DNA from 2 places in the Phaeospirillum tilakii genome. Region 2 is predicted to be linked to the other one. Evidence: predicted binding sites of a transcription regulator. Region 2 holds the regulator's gene; the other holds the start of a gene.

Region 1 (6,193 bases), on a different contig from region 2:
CCCGGCGGCGTTTTGCAGCGCGGCCATCGGCAGGCCGAGTCGTTCGGCGAAGCCGTATTCGACATAGCCGATCGACCAGTCGCTGATGCGCAGGCGGGCGGAGACGGCTTCGTTGCCGCGTGCCTTCATCACCGCGCCGGGCCAGGCGATGGTCTTGCCGGTGCCGAGACGGGCCTCGCGCCAGAGCGGACTGGCGGCGGCGAGGGCGCGGGTGAAGGCGGCGGTGGTGCCGCTGGCCTCCTGGCGCACCACCACCGCGATCGAGCGGTGGGGCAGTTTGAGGCCGGGATTGGCGGCGACCAGCGCCGGATCGTCCCAGAAGCGGATCCGCCCGGCGAAGATGCCGGCGGTGGCGTCGGCCGGCAGGCGCAGGTCCCCTTGGAGGCCGGGCAGGTTGTAGGCCACCACCACCATCCCGGCGGTGGCGGGGACCAGCACCAGCCCGTGGCCGGCGCGGGCGGCCTCCGGCGGGCTGGGCGGCTGGTCGCTGGCGCCGAAATCGACCGCGTCGGCGAGGAAGCGGGCGAGGCCCTCGCCGCTGCCGACGCTGGCATAGGACACCGTCACCCCGGGATGGTGGGCCTGGAAATCCTCGGCCAGCCGCAGGTAGAGCGGGGCGGGGAAGCTGGCTCCCGCCCCGGTCAGCGCCAGGGTCTCGGCCCGCGCCGGGGCGGCGAGGGCGCAGGCCAGGGCCAGCAGGCCGAGGCCGGGCAGCGGAAACCAGCGCATCGCCGCCTCCCCTGGCTCAGCTGAACTCGCCGCGAATGTATTCCTTGGTCAGCTTCTCGCGCGGATCGTGGAAGATCTGGCGGGTCTCGCCGACCTCGACCAGATAGCCGGTGCGGCCGCCCTGCGAGATATCGACCGAGAAGAACGCTGTGATGTCGGCGACGCGGGTGGCCTGCTGCATGTTATGGGTCACCATCGCGATGGTGTAATCCTGCTTCAGCTCCAGCATCAGCTCCTCGATCCGGCGGGTGGCGATCGGGTCGAGCGCCGAGCAGGGCTCGTCCATCAGCAGCACCGACGGCTCGGTGGCGACGGCGCGGGCGATGCACAGGCGCTGTTGCTGGCCGCCCGACAGCGACAGGCCGCTGGCCTTCAGCTTGTCCTTGACCTCGTCCCACAGCGCGGCGCGGCGCAGCGCCAGTTCGACCTTTTCGTCAAGGTCGCCCTTGAAGCGGTTGAGCCGCAGGCCGAAGGCGACGTTGTCGTAGATGCTCATCGAGAACGGGTTGGGCTGCTGGAACACCATGCCGATGTAGCGCCGCACCACCACCGGGTTGACCTTGGGGTGATAGATGTCGCTGCCGAGGAAGTGGACGTTGCCGGCCAGCGAGAAGCCCCGCACCATGTCGTTCATGCGGTTGAGGCTGCGCAGCACCGTGCTCTTGCCACAGCCGGACGGGCCGATGAAGCCGGTGATCTTGCCCTTCTCGATCTGGATCGCGCTGTCGCGCACCGCCAGGAACGAGCCGTAATGGATCTGGTCGATCCGGACGTCGATGGCGACCGGATTGGCGCCGGGGGTGACGGTGTCGGCGCCCGGGGTGATGTTCTGTTCGATCGCGGCCATGTCGCGCGCTCCCTTGCTAGACCTTCGGGCGCCCGATCAGGCGCGAGGTGATGTTGAACAGCAGGACGATCAGCACCAGCACCAGCGAGGCGGCCCAGGCCAGCTCGATCTGGTTGTCGAACGGCATGCTGGAGAAGTTGTAGATCAGGATCGACAGCGAGGCGGTCGGCTCACCCAGGCTGGTCAGCCAGTAATTGCTGAACAGGGCGGTGAACAGCAGCGGGGCGGATTCGCCGGCGACGCGGGCCACCGCCAGCATCACCCCGGTCAGGATCCCGGGCAGGGCGGTCGGCAGCACCACCTGCCAGATCATCTGGCTGTGGGTGCAGCCCATCCCCAGCGCGGCGTCCTTCATCTTGCGCGGCACCATCGCCATCGCCTCGGCGGCGGTCAGGATCACGGTGGGCAGCATCAGCACCGCCAGCGCGAGGCCGCCGGCCAGCGCGGAATAGCGCCCCATCGTCAGCACCACCGCGGCGTAGACGAACACCCCGGCCAGGATCGAGGGGAAGCCGGTCAGCACCTTGGCGACGAAGCGGGTGGTGCCGGCCAGCCGGCTGTCGGGGCCGATCTCGGCCAGATAGACCGCCGCCAGGATCCCGAGCGGGATGCTGACCACCGAGGCCAGCGCCACCATCACCAGGGTGCCGAGGATGGCGTTGCCGAAGCCGCCGCCCAGCTCGAACCCGGCCGGGGGCAGCTCGGTGAACAATTCGAGCCCGAGCCGGGCGCCGCCGGTGCCGATCAGCATCACCAGCACCGAGATCAGCGGCACGGCGGCGGCCAGCGCCACCACCCAGGTCAGGCCGGACAGCAGCAGGTTCTTGATCTCGCGCGGCTCGGTCAGCGAGCGGTGCAGCCGGGGCGGCGCGGCCCGGTCGGCGGCGAGGGAGGTGTCGATCGCGGTCATGATTTCCCCGAAATCCGGCGTTGGGTGAGGGCCAGCAGCAGGTTGCCGGCGATGTTGACCAGCAGCGTGATCGCCAGCAGCACCAGGGCGGCGTACATCAGGGCGCCGACCTCGACCTCGCCCGCCTCGGGGAAGTGCGAGGCCAGCAGCGAGGCCAGGGTGTCGCCCGGCGAGAACAGGCTGAGGCTGATCTGGTTGGAATTGCCGATCAGCATGGCGAGCGCCATCGTCTCGCCCAGGGCGCGGCCGAAGCCCAGCACCAGGGCGGAGAAGATCCCGCCGGCGGCGGTCGGCAGCAGCACCTTGAGGATCGCCTCCCACTTGGTGGCGCCCATCCCGTAGGCGGCCTCCTTGGTGCGGTAGGGGATCGATTGCAGCGCGTCCTGGGAAATCGCGGTGATGGTCGGCAGCACCATGATCGCCAGCACGATGGTGGCGGGCAGCAGGCCGGGACCGCTCAGCGTGGTGCCGAAGAACGGCAGCCAGCCCAGCTCGGCATTGAGCCAGTCGGCCAGCGGACGGATGGTCGGGATCACCACGAAGATGCCCCACAGGCCGAACACCACGCTGGGGATCGCGGCCAGCATCTCGATCACGGTGCGGAACAGCACGGCGAGGCGCGGCGGCAGGAAATCCTGGGTCAGGAAGATCGCCACCGTCAGCCCGAAGAAGCCGGCCACGCCCAGCGCCAGCAGCGAGGAATACAGCGTGCCCCAGATCTCGGGCAGGATGCCGAACGAGCGGTTCGACACGTCCCAGGCCGAATCGGTCAGGAAGGCGAAGTGGTGCTCGCCGATCGCCGGCAGCGCCTTGACCCCGATTTTCCACAGGATGTAGGCCAGCAGCAGGATCAGGGCGGCGGCGGCGACCAGCGCGAGGGAGCGGAAGGCGCGGTCGGCCAGATGGTCGAACGCCGAGGGCGGCCGGGTGAGGGCGCCTTCCGGCAAGGCGGCGGAGAACGGCTCGGATGACATGGGGTGGCCTTTGTCCCGGGAGCGGGGAAGGGCGGGGGCGGGCGGCGGCCGCTGCCGGCCCGTCGCCCGCCCTCGCCCGGAGCGGGTTACTGGATCGCGGCCGAGGCGGCGCGGACCTTGGCGACGATGTTGGCCGGCAGCGGGATGTAGCCCATCGCATCCGCCGCCTTCTGCCCGTCGGTCAGGCCGTATTCGACCAGCTTGCGCAGGATCTCGGCCTTCTTCGGGTCCTGGTGCTGGTAGAACAGCATCCAGGTGAACGAGGCGATCGGATAGGCCTCGGCGCCGTCGGGGTCGGGGATCCACATCCGCAGGTCGGTGTCGCTCGGCGGCTGGGCGCCGGCCAGGGCGGCCTTGCCCGAGGCCTCGCCGGCGGCGACGAACTTGCCGGCCTTGTTCTCGAGCAGGGCGGTCTCGGCTTTGGTCAGCTTGGCGTAGCCATATTCGATGTAGCCGATCGCGCCGGGGGTCTGCTTGACGGTGGCGGTGACGCCGTCATTCTTGGGGGCGGCGACGAACTTGGGCGATTTCGGCCACTGCACGGTGGTGCCGGTGCCGACCTCCTGCTTGAAGGCCGGGCTGATCGCCGCCAGATGCTGGGTGAAGTTGTAGGTGGTGCCCGAGCTGTCGGAACGCAGCACCACGGTGATCGGCAGATCGGGCAGCTTGAGGCCCGGATTGGCCTCGGCGATCGCCGGATCGTTCCACTTGGTGACGCTGCCGCTGAAGATGCCGGCATAGGCGGCGCGGGTCAGCTTCAGCCCCTTGATCCCGCCCGGCAGGTTGTAGGCCAGCACGATCTCGCCGGCGGTCATCGGCAGCAGCACCGCGCCGCCCTCGACCCGGGCGATTTCCTCGTCCTTCATCGCCGCGTCGCTGGCGGCGAAATCGACCGTCTTGTTGATGAAGTCCTGGATGCCGGCGCCGCTGCCCTTGGCCTGATAATCGACCGTCACCCCGGGGGTGTGCTTGCTGAAATCCTTCAGCCAGGCCGAATAGATCGGGAAGGGGAAGCTCGCCCCCGACCCGACCAGACGCAAATCCTCGGCCCGGGCCGGCGCGGTCGCCGCGGTCAGCGCCACGCCCAGGGCAAGACAAAGGGCGGTCGGTTTGAAGATCGTCATGCGGTGTCCCCTTGGTTCCGTTTAGAAGTCGCGTTCCGGCGAAGCGAGCCGGGCGAGCCACGCCCCAGACCTTTGGAGAATATCCTTCGTCATGGGTCATTTTCCTGCGCCGCGCGGCCCGGGATGTCGGGGGAGTAGGTAGCGGAAAGCGGTCCGGTTATTTGTGAAATATATGTTTAGATTTCCAATCTCCTTGGATCGCTTTGAATTGCGTTGTTTTTTGTGGTGAAAATTTCACAAAACCGCCATGGGAGCGTCACGAAGGGGCGGAAGCCGGTTCCCTTTGGCGACCAGCGGCTCTAGGATCCCGGCGCGAGCGGAACAGGTGGACCAAATGGACGCGGAAGTGGCGGTGATCGGGGCCGGGCCGGCCGGGCTGATGGCGGCGCAGCGTCTGGCCGAACGCGGCCACGCCGTCGCCCTCTACGAGGCCCAGCCGACTCCCGGCCGCAAGCTGCTGCGCGCCGGCAAGGGCGGGCTCAACCTGACCCATGGCGAGCCGGCCGAACGCTTCCTCACCCGCTACGGCGCCCGCGCCGGCCGCCTCGCCCCGCTGCTGGCGGCGTTCGGCCCGGCCGAACTGCGCGCCTGGGCCGCCGATCTCGGTATCGAAACCTTCGTCGGCAGTTCCGGCCGGGTGTTCCCGCGCGTGATGAAGGCGGCGCCGTTGCTGCGGGCGTGGCTGGGCCGGCTGGCCGATCTCGGCGTCACCCTCCATCCCCGTCACCGCTGGCTGGGCTGGACCGAGGACGGCGCCCTCAGCTTCACCACCCCCGACGGGCCGCGCACGGTGCGGCCGGCGGCAACGGTGCTGGCGCTCGGCGGCGCCTCCTGGCCCCGGCTCGGCAGCGACGGCGCTTGGGTCGGGCCGTTGACCGCAGCCGGCCTCGCCATCGCCCCCCTGCGCCCGGCCAATTGCGGTTTCGATTGCGACTGGAGCCCCGCCTTCGCCGCCCGCGCCGCCGGCAGCCGCCTCGCCCCGGTCACCTTCAGCTTCGCCGGCCAGTCGCGGCGCGGCGAACTGACCCTGACCGCCAGCGGGATAGAGGGCGGTCTGGTCTATGCCTTCGCCGCCGCCCTGCGCGACGCGCTGGAACAGACCGGTGCCGCCGCGCCGACCCTCGATCTGCTGCCCGACTGGCCGGCCGCGCGGGTGGCGGCGGCGCTGGCCCGCCCACGCGGCGCCCGCTCGTTCTCGACCTTCCTGCGCAAGGTGCTGCCGCCGCTCGCCGCCCCGGCGGTCGGCCTGCTGCGCGAATGCCTGCCGGCCGAGGCCCTCGCCGATCCCGCCGCCCTGGCGTCAGGCATCAAGGGGCTGCCGCTGCCGCTGCGCCGGCCCCGCCCGCTGGCCGAGGCGATCTCCACCGCCGGCGGCGTCGATTTCGCCGAGATGGATGACGGGTTGATGGTCCGCACGCGGCCGGGATTGTTCCTCGCCGGCGAGATGCTGGATTGGGAGGCGCCGACCGGGGGCTATCTGCTGACCGCCTGTTTCGCCACCGGCGCCGCCGCCGGGAGCGCGGCGGCCGATTGGGTCGAGCGGCCGGCGTAGCGGCGGGGTTGCCACCCCGCACCCCGCTCGGGGCGATGCCCCGAACCCCCTTTGTTT
Region 2 (10,758 bases):
TCGTAACTGCCGAGGCGGGCCCCCTCGGCGCCGAGGGCGCGGGTGGCGGTGCCGAGCGAATCGAAATCGGCCACCGCCACGCTCTGGCCGGCGGCGGCGAGGCCGAGGGCGAGATTGAGGCAGGTGGTGGTCTTGGCGACGCCGCCCTTGTGATTGCAGATGGCGACCAGGAAGGGCGCGGCCGTCCCCGCCGCATCCGTCACCACCGCCCCGGCCGGGGCGGTCGATGCCGGGGACGGCAGCGGAGCGGTCGGCGGAAGAGGATTCATGGCACCGGGATTATAACCAAAGAATGCGGTGGGGGAAATCCCGCCGGGGCGGCGGCATTGATCATGGCAGTCGGCGCGGGGCGCCGGAAATGATTTTATCGGCAAAATTGGTGGAATTTGAACCGTAATGCGTCGATCTCGCCCTTCGGTCGAAAGACTTGGCGTGAGATTTACTGTCACCCGTTCGCGCTATGGTTTTTTGTCTATGACGTTCATCGCCGTGACACGCGCGCCGGCCGGTCCGGGCGGGGGCGGGCGGCGCGCCGCCGCGCCGAGGCTTGCCACCACGGCCCCTCGCGGGGTATCAGTTGTCCTGGCCCCGTATGCCGGGGGAAGCGTGGCCGAGTGGTTGAAGGCACTGGTCTTGAAAACCAGCAATCCGCAAGGATTCGTGGGTTCGAATCCCACCGCTTCCGCCAACAATTCGAACCAAGCCCCTGAAAAGGCTTGGTTTCTTGTTTTTGGGGCCCCGTCTGATCCCGCAATGACTCCCCAATCGGGCCTTCGCGTGGGGGCGGGCGAGACTTCCGAGCCGCCCCCTCATCCGGCCACCTTGCCCCTTGGTTGCAAGATTGATACAGTGTGTCAAACGGCGCCGGTCGCCGTCAACGCGCTCATTGATGCGGGATATCAATCTTCCGATGACGCCAGAACAATGCAGGATGGCCCGTGCGGGCCTGGGGTTGGGCGTAAGGGAGCTTGCCGCCCTAGCCGATGTCGCCCCGGGAACCATCACCCGCCTGGAACGGGGCGAGAGCCTCTACCCACGTACCGTGGAAACCATCCGCGCCACCCTGGAGGGGGCTGGGGTCGAATTCATCGACGGTGGCGGGCCGGGGGTCAGGCTGCGGGAGAAGGCGGCATGAGCACCAACGCCGCCTTCAGGCTTCAGGATGCCGGCTTCAGTCGCGCCCAGGTCGAGGCCCTCGGCGAGTTTCTCGACAGCCAGGCGGCGACCAAGACCGATCTGATCGAAGCCAAAACCGAACTGAAGGCTGAGATCGCCGAGGTGAAAACCGAACTGAAAGCCGGGATCGCTGCGGTGAGAACCGAACTGAAAGCCGAGATCGCCGAGGCAAAAGCTGACATCATCAAGTGGATGTTCGGCACCATCGTCGCCCAGACCGCGCTGATCATCGCCGCCGTCAAGCTGCTGCACTGACGGCGCCCCGGCTCGGCTTGGCGCGCGTCCAACCGAGCGGTTGCGGCCTTGACCCGCCGGGCGCGCGTTTGCTGCTTGCGCGCGCCATGTCGCCTGCGGGAGTCCAACCGCGAGGGAAGCCGTTGCTGGAGGTCAGATCCGCCCCTCGCAGGCCCGATCCTCGCCCCCACGGTCCACGCCGGGGTCTGCCGAGGCGCGCCTCTCTTCGACCAGCCAATCGACGAAGCCGGTGGCCAGGGTGCCGGCCTCGGCCCGGCGGGGGATGATCGCGACATACCCGGTGCGTGGCACCCGGATCTCCGGCAGCGGCGTCAGCAGCCGGCCGGCGGCAACGTCGAGCTCCAGCATCGGCAGCGGACCGATCCCCAGGCCCAGCCCGTCTTCCACCGCCTGACGCGTCACGAAGAAGTGGTCGAAGGTCCGGCGGGGCAGGCCGGCCAGATGGGCCAGTCCGGCCGCCTCAAGCCAGTTGGCCCAGTCGCCGGCACGGGTTTCGCTGGCCAGCAGGGTGTGCCCCTCGATGTCGGCCGGAACCAGCACCGGCCGGCGCGCGAACAGTGCCGGGCTCATGATCAGCGTGTCGACGTCCTCCAGCACCGGAACGGCGCGATGCCGGGGCCACAGATCGTCGCGGGCCACGCCACGGCGGATCGACACATCGACGCCGCCGCGCAGATCCTCCACCACGCAGGACACCGTCGTGACCACCACTTCGACCTGGGGATGATCGGCGTGATAGCGGTCGAGCCGGGGGATCAGCCAGCGCATCGCCAGACTGGTCGGGGCGCTGACCCGCAGCAGGCGCCGCGCGGCGGGGCGGCCGCAGGCCTCCGCCGCCACCGCCAGACGGTCGAACGACAGGCCGACCTCGGCGGCGAAGATCTTCGCCGCCGGCGTCGCCACCATCCGCCTTCCGTCCCGGGTGAACAGCCGTTGCCCCAGCCAGCCTTCGAGCGTGGCGATCTGGCGGCTGACCGCGCCATGGGTCAGGCCGAGTTCGGCCCCGGCCTCGGCATAGCTGCCGGTCCGGGCGGCGACCTCGAAGATGCGCAGGGCGTTCAAGGGGGGAAGGCGACGCATCGGGCGGATCCGTGAGAAAAACGAACGCTATCCGTGATGGGAAACAGGCTAGTCGATAAAATTTCACATGGATAGGGTTGGGATCCGCAACCGGTACGACCGAGCCCTGCCCATGGCCTCCTCGACAGACCTTTCCGGGACGCCGCCCGATTCTCGGGCGCCCCGGCAGAAGCGCAGCCTGCTGGCGGCCTGTCTCGCCCACGCCCTGCATGACGGCTACACCGATGGCCTCTACGCCTTCCTGCCGCTCTGGCAGGGGCAGTTCGGGCTGTCCTATGCGGGGGTGGCGGTGGTGCGCGCCCTCTATTCCGCCACCATGGGGGGTCTCCAGATCCCGTCCGACCGTGTGCTGCGCGCTTGGTCGCCGCGCGCGGTGCTGGTCCTGGCGACCGTCCTCGCCGCGACCGGCCTGCTGATCATGGCGCTGCCCTTCGGTTTTGCCGGGCTGTGCGTCGGTCTGGTCGTCGCCGGGCTCGGATCGAGCCTCCAGCATCCGCGGGCTTCGGCGCTGGTGGCCGACAATTACGGCGAGGCGTCGCGACGTCCCCTCGGCCTTTACAATTTTTCCGGCGATCTCGGCAAAGCCGCCTTGCCGGCGCTGATCGCGCTGCTGTTGCCGCTGCTCGACTGGCGCGCGGTGCTGGTGGTGCTGGCGGTGCTGGGGTTCGGGCTGGCGGTCGCCCTGGGGGGACTGGTCCCGGCGGTTCCCGCCACCCGGACCGCCCCGAACCGGACGGAAGCCGGCGGTGGCCGTGGCGGCTTTCCGATCCTCGCGACGATCGGGGCGCTCGATACGGCGACCCGGATGGGCTATCTGCTGTTCCTGCCCTTCCTCATCCAGCAACGGGGCGGGGACACGCCCACAATCGGCGCCGCCCTCGCTTTGCTGTTCATCGGCGGGGCGTTCGGCAAGGCGGGCTGTGCCTGGCTCGGCGAGCGGCTGGGGGTGGTCGGCAGCGTGCTGGCGACCGAAGCCGCCACGGCGGCGCTGATCGCGGCGACGCTGGTCACCCCGCTGCTGCCGACCCTCGTCCTGCTGCCCTGGCTCGGCCTCGTGCTGAACGGCACCTCCTCGGTTCTGTACGGCACCGTGCCCGAGCTGGCCCGGGGCGACCGGAGCCGGGCCTTCGCGATCTTCTACACCTGCGTGATCGGCGCGGGCGGGATCGCGCCGATCCTGTATGGCGCGATCGCCGACCACGGCACCCGGACGATCGGCGTGCTGGCCACGGCGGCGACCGCCGTCCTGATCCTGCCGCTGGTGCTGATGCTGCGGCCCCATCTGCCCCGCCGCCAGACCCCCCGATAACCCCCACACCGCAGGTATCCATCACGATGGCCCCCCCTCCGCTTCCCACCATTGCGCCCACCATCGCCCTGCTCGGTCCGGGGGCGATCGGCACCACCATCGCCGCCGCGCTGCACGAGGCCGGCCGCACCCCGATGCTGTGTGGCCGCACGGCGCTGCCGTCGCTGACCCTGCGCGGCGACGGCGGCGACCTTCTGGTTCCGGGGCCGGTGCGGACCGATCCGGCCACGATCGAAACCACGGTCGATCTGCTCTTCGTCGCGGTCAAGGCAACCCAGATCGAGGCGGCGGCGCCGTGGTTTGCCGCCTTGTGCGACGCGCGGACCGTGGTCTGCGTGTTGCAGAATGGCGTCGAGCAGGAAAGGCGCATCGCCCCCTCCCTGCCCGGCAGCCCGGTGCTGCCCTCGGTGGTGTGGTTCCCCGCCCAACGCCAGCCGGACGGTTCGGTCTGGCTGCGCGGCAAGCCCCGCCTCACCCTGCCACAGACGCCGGCGGTCGGCGTGGTGGTGGCGGCGTTGCAGGGGACGCGCTGCGCGGTCGAGCTCGCCGCCGCTGCCGATTTCACCTCCCTGGCCTGGCGCAAGCTGCTCCAGAACGCGGTGGCGGGGCTGATGGTGCTGGCGGGGCGCCGCGCCGCGATGTTCTCCCGCGCCGACATCGCCGGGCTGGCGCTGGCCTATCTGCGGGAAGGCCTGGCGGTGGCGCGGGCGGAGGGCGCGGTGCTGGGCGACGCGGTGGCGCAAGAGATCCTGGCCCAGTTCCAGGCTCTGCCGGCCGACATGGGCAGCTCGATCCTCGCCGACCGGGAGGCCGGCCGCCCGCTCGAATGGGACATCCGCAACGGGGTGGTGCAGCGTTATGGCCGCTTCCATGGCATCCCGACGCCGATCAGCGATCTGGTCGTGCCGCTGCTGGCCGCCGCCAGCGACGGCCCCGGCTGAGCGATCCTCGGCTGAGCGTCTGTCGGGGGGGGGACGCCTCGTTCCTGGTCTTCGGCGAGGTTTGGCATTAGACTAAGTCTGAAAAGCAGACTTGGGAGAGCCATGATGCCGCAGCCTTGCTGGCGCTTCGACAACAGCTATGGCCGCCTGCCGCCGACGCTCTACACCCGGATCGGGCCGAGTCCGGTCGCCGCGCCCCGGCTGGTGCGGTTCAATCACGCCCTCGCCGCCGAGCTGGGGCTCGACCCTGCCCTCGGCGAGGCGGGGGAGGCGGCGCCGCTGTTCGCCGGCAATTGCCTGCCCGAGGGGGCCGAACCGCTGGCCCAGGCCTATGCCGGCCATCAGTTCGGTTTTTTCAACGTCCTCGGCGACGGGCGGGCGATCCTGCTCGGCGAGCATCTCCGCCCCGATGGCGGCCGGGTCGATCTCCAATTGAAGGGGGCGGGGCGTACCCCCTATTCGCGCGGCGGCGACGGTCGCGCCGCGCTCGGGCCGATGCTGCGCGAATATCTGTTCGGCGAGGCGATGCACGCCCTCGGCCTGCCCACCACCCGCGCCCTGGCGGTGGTGACGACCGGCGAGACGGTGCTGCGCCAGACCCCGCTGGCCGGGGCGATCCTGACCCGGGTCGCCGCCAGCCATCTGCGGGTCGGCAGCTTCGAATATGCGGCGCGGCGCGGCGCGGCCGAGCTGCGGGCGCTGCTCGATTACGCGGTGGCGCGGCACGATCCCGGCCTCGCCGGTCGCGACGACCTGCCGTGGGCCTTCCTGGCGGCGGTGGCCGACCGGCAGGCCGATCTGGTGGTCGGCTGGATGCGGGTCGGCTTCGTCCACGGGGTGATGAACAGCGACAACATGACCATTTCCGGCGAGACGATCGATTACGGCCCGTGCGCCTTCCTCGACCGCTACCACCCGGCGATGGTGTTCAGCTCGATCGATCATGGCGGCCGCTACGCCTTCGGCAACCAGATGGCCTGCGCGCAGTGGAACCTTGCCCGGCTGGCCGAGGCGCTGCTGCCGCTCGATCCCGACGGGCTGGCGCGGGCCGAGGCGGTGATCGAGGGGTTCGGCGCCACGGTGACGGCGCGCCATCGGGCGATGCTGGGGGGCAAGCTCGGCCTGGCCGCGCTCCAGCCCGGCGACGAGGCGCTGATTGCCGAACTGCTCGACTGGATGCAGCGCACCGGCGCCGATTACACCAATACCTTCCGCGCCCTGAGCGACGATCCCGATCCGCCGCTGCCGCAGGGCTGGGGCGAACGCTGGCGCGCCCGCGCTCCGGTCGTCGACCTGATGCGGCGGCACAATCCGGCCTACATCCCGCGCAACCAGCGGGTCGAGGACGCGCTGGCGGCGGCCGAGGCGGGCGATCTGGCCCCGTTCGAGCGGCTGCTGGCGGTGCTGGCCGAGCCTTACCGGACCCGGCCGGGGCTGGAGGCCTATCAGGCCCCGCCGCCGCCCGAGGCGCCGCCCCACCGCACCTTCTGCGGCACCTGAGGAAGAGGCGGGCTCTGCCCGCACCCGCCAAGGGCCGGGGGCCCTTGGATCCCGTCGATGGTCGGGGTTCCGAAGGACAATCAAAGGGTTCCAAGGGCCTTGCGGCCCTTGGCGGGTCCGGGCGGAGCCCGGGCAATCAGGCGGCGGATTCGGCGTCGAGGGCGTAGCCGGCGGCGCGGACGGTGCGGATGATGTCGCTTTCGGTGTCGCAGTTGAGCGCCTTGCGCAGGCGGCGGATATGGACGTCCACCGTGCGCGGCTCGACATAGATGTCCGGCCCCCACACCGCGTCGAGCAGTTCCTCGCGCGAGAACACCGTGCCGGGATGCTGGAGAAAGAATTGCAGCAGGCGGAACTCGGTCGGGCCGAGATGGATCGGCCGGCCGGCGCGGGAGACGCGGTGGGCGGCGAGGTCCATGCTGATGTCGCCCCAGGCCAGCTGGCCCTTCTGCGGCACCGGCTGGACCCGGCGCAGCAGGGCGCGGGTGCGGGCCATCAGTTCGGGCAGCGAAAACGGCTTGGTCAGGTAATCGTCGGCCCCGGTGTTGAGGCCGCGGATCTTGTCGCTTTCCTCGCCGCGCGCGGTCAGCATGATGATCGGCAGGTCGCGGGTGGCCGGCTTGCGCCGCAACTGGCGGCAGACCTCGATCCCCGACAGCGCCGGCAGCATCCAGTCGAGCAGCACCAGATCGGGCCGGCGTTCCGCCACCAGGGTCAGCGCCTCCTCGCCGTCGCCGGCCTCGCAGACGCGGAACCCCTCCTTCTCGAGGTTGTAGCGCAGCATGGTGGCGAGCGAGGCTTCGTCCTCGACGATCAGGATCAGCGGCTTGGCCTGCCCGGCCGGGTTGGGGTCGCGCTGGCTCATTCCGGTCCTCCGACGGTGTTTCCCTTCGGCCGCGAACCGGCCGGCGAGGTGCCGAGGATCTGGTAATGCAGGGCCTCGGCGATGTTGGTGGCGTGGTCGCCGATTCGTTCGATGTTCTTGGCCATGAACAACAGGTGGGTGGCGGTGGCGATGGTGCCGGGATCCTCGGTCATCAGGGTGATCAGATCCTGCATCACCGCGTTGTACATCGCGTCGACCTCTTCGTCGCGGCTCCACACCCCGAGCGCCTTGGTCAGGTCCTTTTCGAGATAGGCGTCGAGCACGTCCTTCAGCAGGCCGCGCACCATCTCACCCAGCCGCACCACCCCGGCCACCGGCGCGGTGATGCCGGCGCGGTTGAGCACCAACGCCCGCTTGGCGAGGTTGGCGGCATAATCGCCGACCCGCTCGATCTCGCCCGAGATGTTGAGGGCGCCGACGATCTGGCGCAGATCGACCGCCATCGGCTGGCGCAGCGCCAGCAGGCGGACGGCGAAGCTCTGCACCTCGCGGTCGAGTTCGTCGATGCGGGCGTCGCCGGCCACCACCCGCTGAGCGAGGTCGTCGTCGCGCCGGGCCAGCGCCTGAAGCCCGGCGGTCAGCTGGGCCTCGGCCATTCCCCCCATCCGGGCGATGATCCCGGTCAGGTGGGCCAGTTCCTCGTCGTAGGATTTGACGGTATGCACTTCTTCCATGCGCGGCCCTCCCGTGATTATCCGAAGCGGCCGGTGATGTAGCCCTGGGTCAGGGGCTGTTGCGGATTGGTGAAGATCTGTTCGGTGTCGCCGACCTCGATCAGCTTGCCGAGATGAAAGAAGGCGGTGCGCTGCGACACCCGCGCCGCCTGCTGCATCGAATGGGTGACGATCACGATGGTGTAATTGTCGCGCAGCTCGTCGATCAGTTCCTCGACCTTGGCGGTGGCGATCGGGTCGAGCGCCGAACAGGGCTCGTCCATCAGGATCACCTCGGGGCCGACCGCGATGGCGCGGGCGATGCACAGCCGCTGTTGCTGCCCGCCCGACAGGCCGGTGCCGGATTCGGTCAGCCGGTCCTTGACCTCGCCCAGCAGGCCGGCCTTTTCCAGGCTGGTCATCACGATCTCGTCCAGTTCCTCCTGGTCGCGGGCGAGGCCGTGGATGCGCGGACCGTAGGCGACGTTGTCGTAGATCGATTTGGGGAAGGGATTGGGCTTCTGGAACACCATCCCCACCCGCGCCCGCAACTGCACCACGTCGAGGCCGCGATCGTAGATGTCGGCGCCGTCGATGGTCAGCCGGCCGCTGACCCGCGCCGTCTCGACCATGTCGTTCATCCGGTTGATGCAGCGCAGGAAGGTCGATTTGCCGCAGCCGGACGGGCCGATCAGCGCGGTGACCTCGCCGGAATGGATGTCGAGATCGACCGAATGCAGCGCGTGCTTTTCGGCGTAATGGACGTTGAGACCCCGGGCCGAGATCTTGGCGCGGCCCTCGATGGCGCGGGGGTTGACCGGGCTGTTCATGAGACGGCTACCACTTTCTTTCGAATTTCTTGCGCAGCAGGATCGCGACAAGATTCATCGCCGCCAGGAACAGCAGCAGCACCATGATCGCGGCCGAGGTGCGCTCGACGAAGGCGCGTTCGGGACTGTCGGCCCACAGATAGACCTGGACCGGCAGCACCGCCGCCGGGTCGAGCGGGGTGGCCGGGATGTCGACGATGAAGGCGACCATGCCGATCATCAAGAGCGGCGCGGTCTCGCCCAGGGCGTGGGCCATGCCGAGGATGGTGCCGGTCAGGATTCCCGGCATCGACAGCGGCAGGACGTGATCGACCACCACCTGGAGCCGCGAGGCGCCGAGCCCGGCGGCGGCCTCGCGGATCGAGGGCGGCACCGCCTTCATCGCCGCGCGGGCGGCGATGATGATGGTGGGCAGACAGATCAGCGCCAGCACCAGACCGCCGACCAGCGGGGCCGAGCGCGGCATGCCGAAGGCGTTGAGGAACACCGCGAGCCCGAGCAGGCCGAACACCACCGACGGCACCGCCGCCAGATTGTTGATGTTGACCTCGATCAGGTCGGTCCAGCGGTTCTTGGGGGCGAATTCCTCCAGATAGACCGCGGTGGCGACCCCGAGCGGGAAGCTGACCAGCAGGGTGATGGTCAGCGAGAACACCGAGCCGACGATCGCCCCCCACAACCCGGCCAGTTCCGGCTGGCGCGAATCGCCCGAGGTCCACAGGATGGTGTTGAAGCGGGTCTTGACCGCGTCGCGCGCCTCGAGCGCGCTCAGCCAGCGCAACTGGTTCTCGCTCAGCCGGCTGCCGGGAACGCCGGCCTGACGCGGGGCGTGGCCCTTGACCGCCATGTCGATGTCGTCGTTGGCCAGCAGCCAGACCTCGCGGGTCTGGCCGAGCAGGGCCGGGTCATCGCGCAGCATCGACCGCAGGTCGGCCTCGGCCCCGCTCGACACCAACCCCATCAACTGGCGCTGCTCGGTGCGGCTCTGCGCCTCGGGAAAGGCGCGCGCCAGCCCCTGGCGGATCACCGCGCGATAATCGGCGGCGGCGATGGTCTCGGCGGTGGGGGCGCCCTCGATCCCGAGCAGGGCCGGGTCGAAGCTGGCCTCGACCTTGACGTAGGTCGAGAGGAAGGCCGACATCCCGTTGCCGAGGATGGTGGTGAGCAGGATGCCGAGGAAGCCAAGGGCGAACAGCACCGCGCCCAGTCCGACGGCGCGGAAGCGGCGTTCGGCGGCATGGCGCCGCTTCAGCCGGGCGGCGACGGTGTCGGCGCTGGTCCGCTCGGCGGCCAACGCGGCGGCCTGGGTGGTGTCAGTCATATCTTTCCCGGTACCTGTTGACGATGTGCAACGCCACGGCGTTGAGCGAAAGGGTGATGGTGAACAGAGCGAGGCCGAGGGCGAAGGCCGCCAGGGTCTTCGGGCTGTCGAATTCCTGGTCGCCGACCAGCAGGGTGACGATCTGGGTGGTGACGGTGGTCACCGCCTTGAGCGGATTGGCGGTGAGGTTGGCGGCCAGCCCGGCGGCCATCACCACGATCATCGTCTCGCCGATCGCGCGCGAGGCGGCCAGCAGCACGCCGCCGACGATGCCGGGCAAAGCGGCGGGCAGCACCACCTGCTTGATCGTCTCGGACTTGGTGGCGCCCAGGCCGTAGGCACCCTCGCGCAGGGATTGCGGCACGGCGGTGATGACGTCGTCCGACAGCGAGGAGACGAAGGGGATGATCATGATCCCCATCACCAGCCCGGCGGCCAGCGCGCTTTCCGAGGCGACGTCGAGGCCGAGGGCGAGGCCGGTGTCGCGCACGAACGGGGCGACGGTGAGGGCGGCGAAGAAGCCGTAGACCACGGTGGGGATGCCGGCCAGCACCTCGAGCAGCGGCTTGACCACCGCGCGGAAGCGGGGCAGGGCGTATTCCGCCATGTAGATCGCGGCCAGCAGCCCGATCGGCACCGCCACCACCAGGGCGATGCCGGCGATCAGCAGGGTGCCGGTGAACAGCGGCACCGCGCCGAACGCGCCCGAACTGCCGACCTGGCCGGCGCGCATCGCCGTCTGCGGGCTCCACGAGGTGCCGAACAGGAAGTCGGTCAGCGGCACGAACTGGAAGAAGCGCAGCGATT

What was found. The regulator PhoB, encoded in region 2, activates phosphate uptake and scavenging genes when phosphate is short. The targets are predictions, from matches to a motif close to TNTCATAAAACTGTCA.
Region 1: a site for PhoB is predicted at 4,817-4,832, ahead of pstS (phosphate ABC transporter substrate-binding protein PstS). Genes of this name have one in related genera too.

The regions. Positions count from the first base shown of each region.
Region 1 covers NZ_JBHUIY010000010.1:17,541-23,733, forward strand. The annotation lists gene pstS (phosphate ABC transporter substrate-binding protein PstS) at 1-729, opposite strand, end outside; gene pstB (phosphate ABC transporter ATP-binding protein PstB) at 746-1,576, opposite strand; gene pstA (phosphate ABC transporter permease PstA) at 1,593-2,486, opposite strand; gene pstC (phosphate ABC transporter permease subunit PstC) at 2,483-3,460, opposite strand; gene pstS (phosphate ABC transporter substrate-binding protein PstS) at 3,547-4,584, opposite strand; gene ACFSNB_RS06795 (BaiN/RdsA family NAD(P)/FAD-dependent oxidoreductase) at 4,919-6,136, shown strand.
Region 2 covers NZ_JBHUIY010000050.1:810-11,567, forward strand. The annotation lists partial or broken gene ACFSNB_RS16950 (ParA family protein) at 1-269, opposite strand, end outside; tRNA gene ACFSNB_RS16955 (tRNA-Ser) at 601-688, shown strand; gene ACFSNB_RS16965 (CCDC90 family protein) at 1,132-1,431, shown strand; gene ACFSNB_RS16970 (LysR substrate-binding domain-containing protein) at 1,564-2,511, opposite strand; gene ACFSNB_RS16975 (MFS transporter) at 2,624-3,820, shown strand; gene ACFSNB_RS16980 (oxidoreductase) at 3,847-4,761, shown strand; gene ACFSNB_RS16985 (protein adenylyltransferase SelO) at 4,867-6,261, shown strand; gene phoB (phosphate regulon transcriptional regulator PhoB) at 6,398-7,126, opposite strand; gene phoU (phosphate signaling complex protein PhoU) at 7,123-7,821, opposite strand; gene pstB (phosphate ABC transporter ATP-binding protein PstB) at 7,839-8,630, opposite strand; gene pstA (phosphate ABC transporter permease PstA) at 8,638-9,951, opposite strand; gene pstC (phosphate ABC transporter permease subunit PstC) at 9,944-10,758, opposite strand, start outside.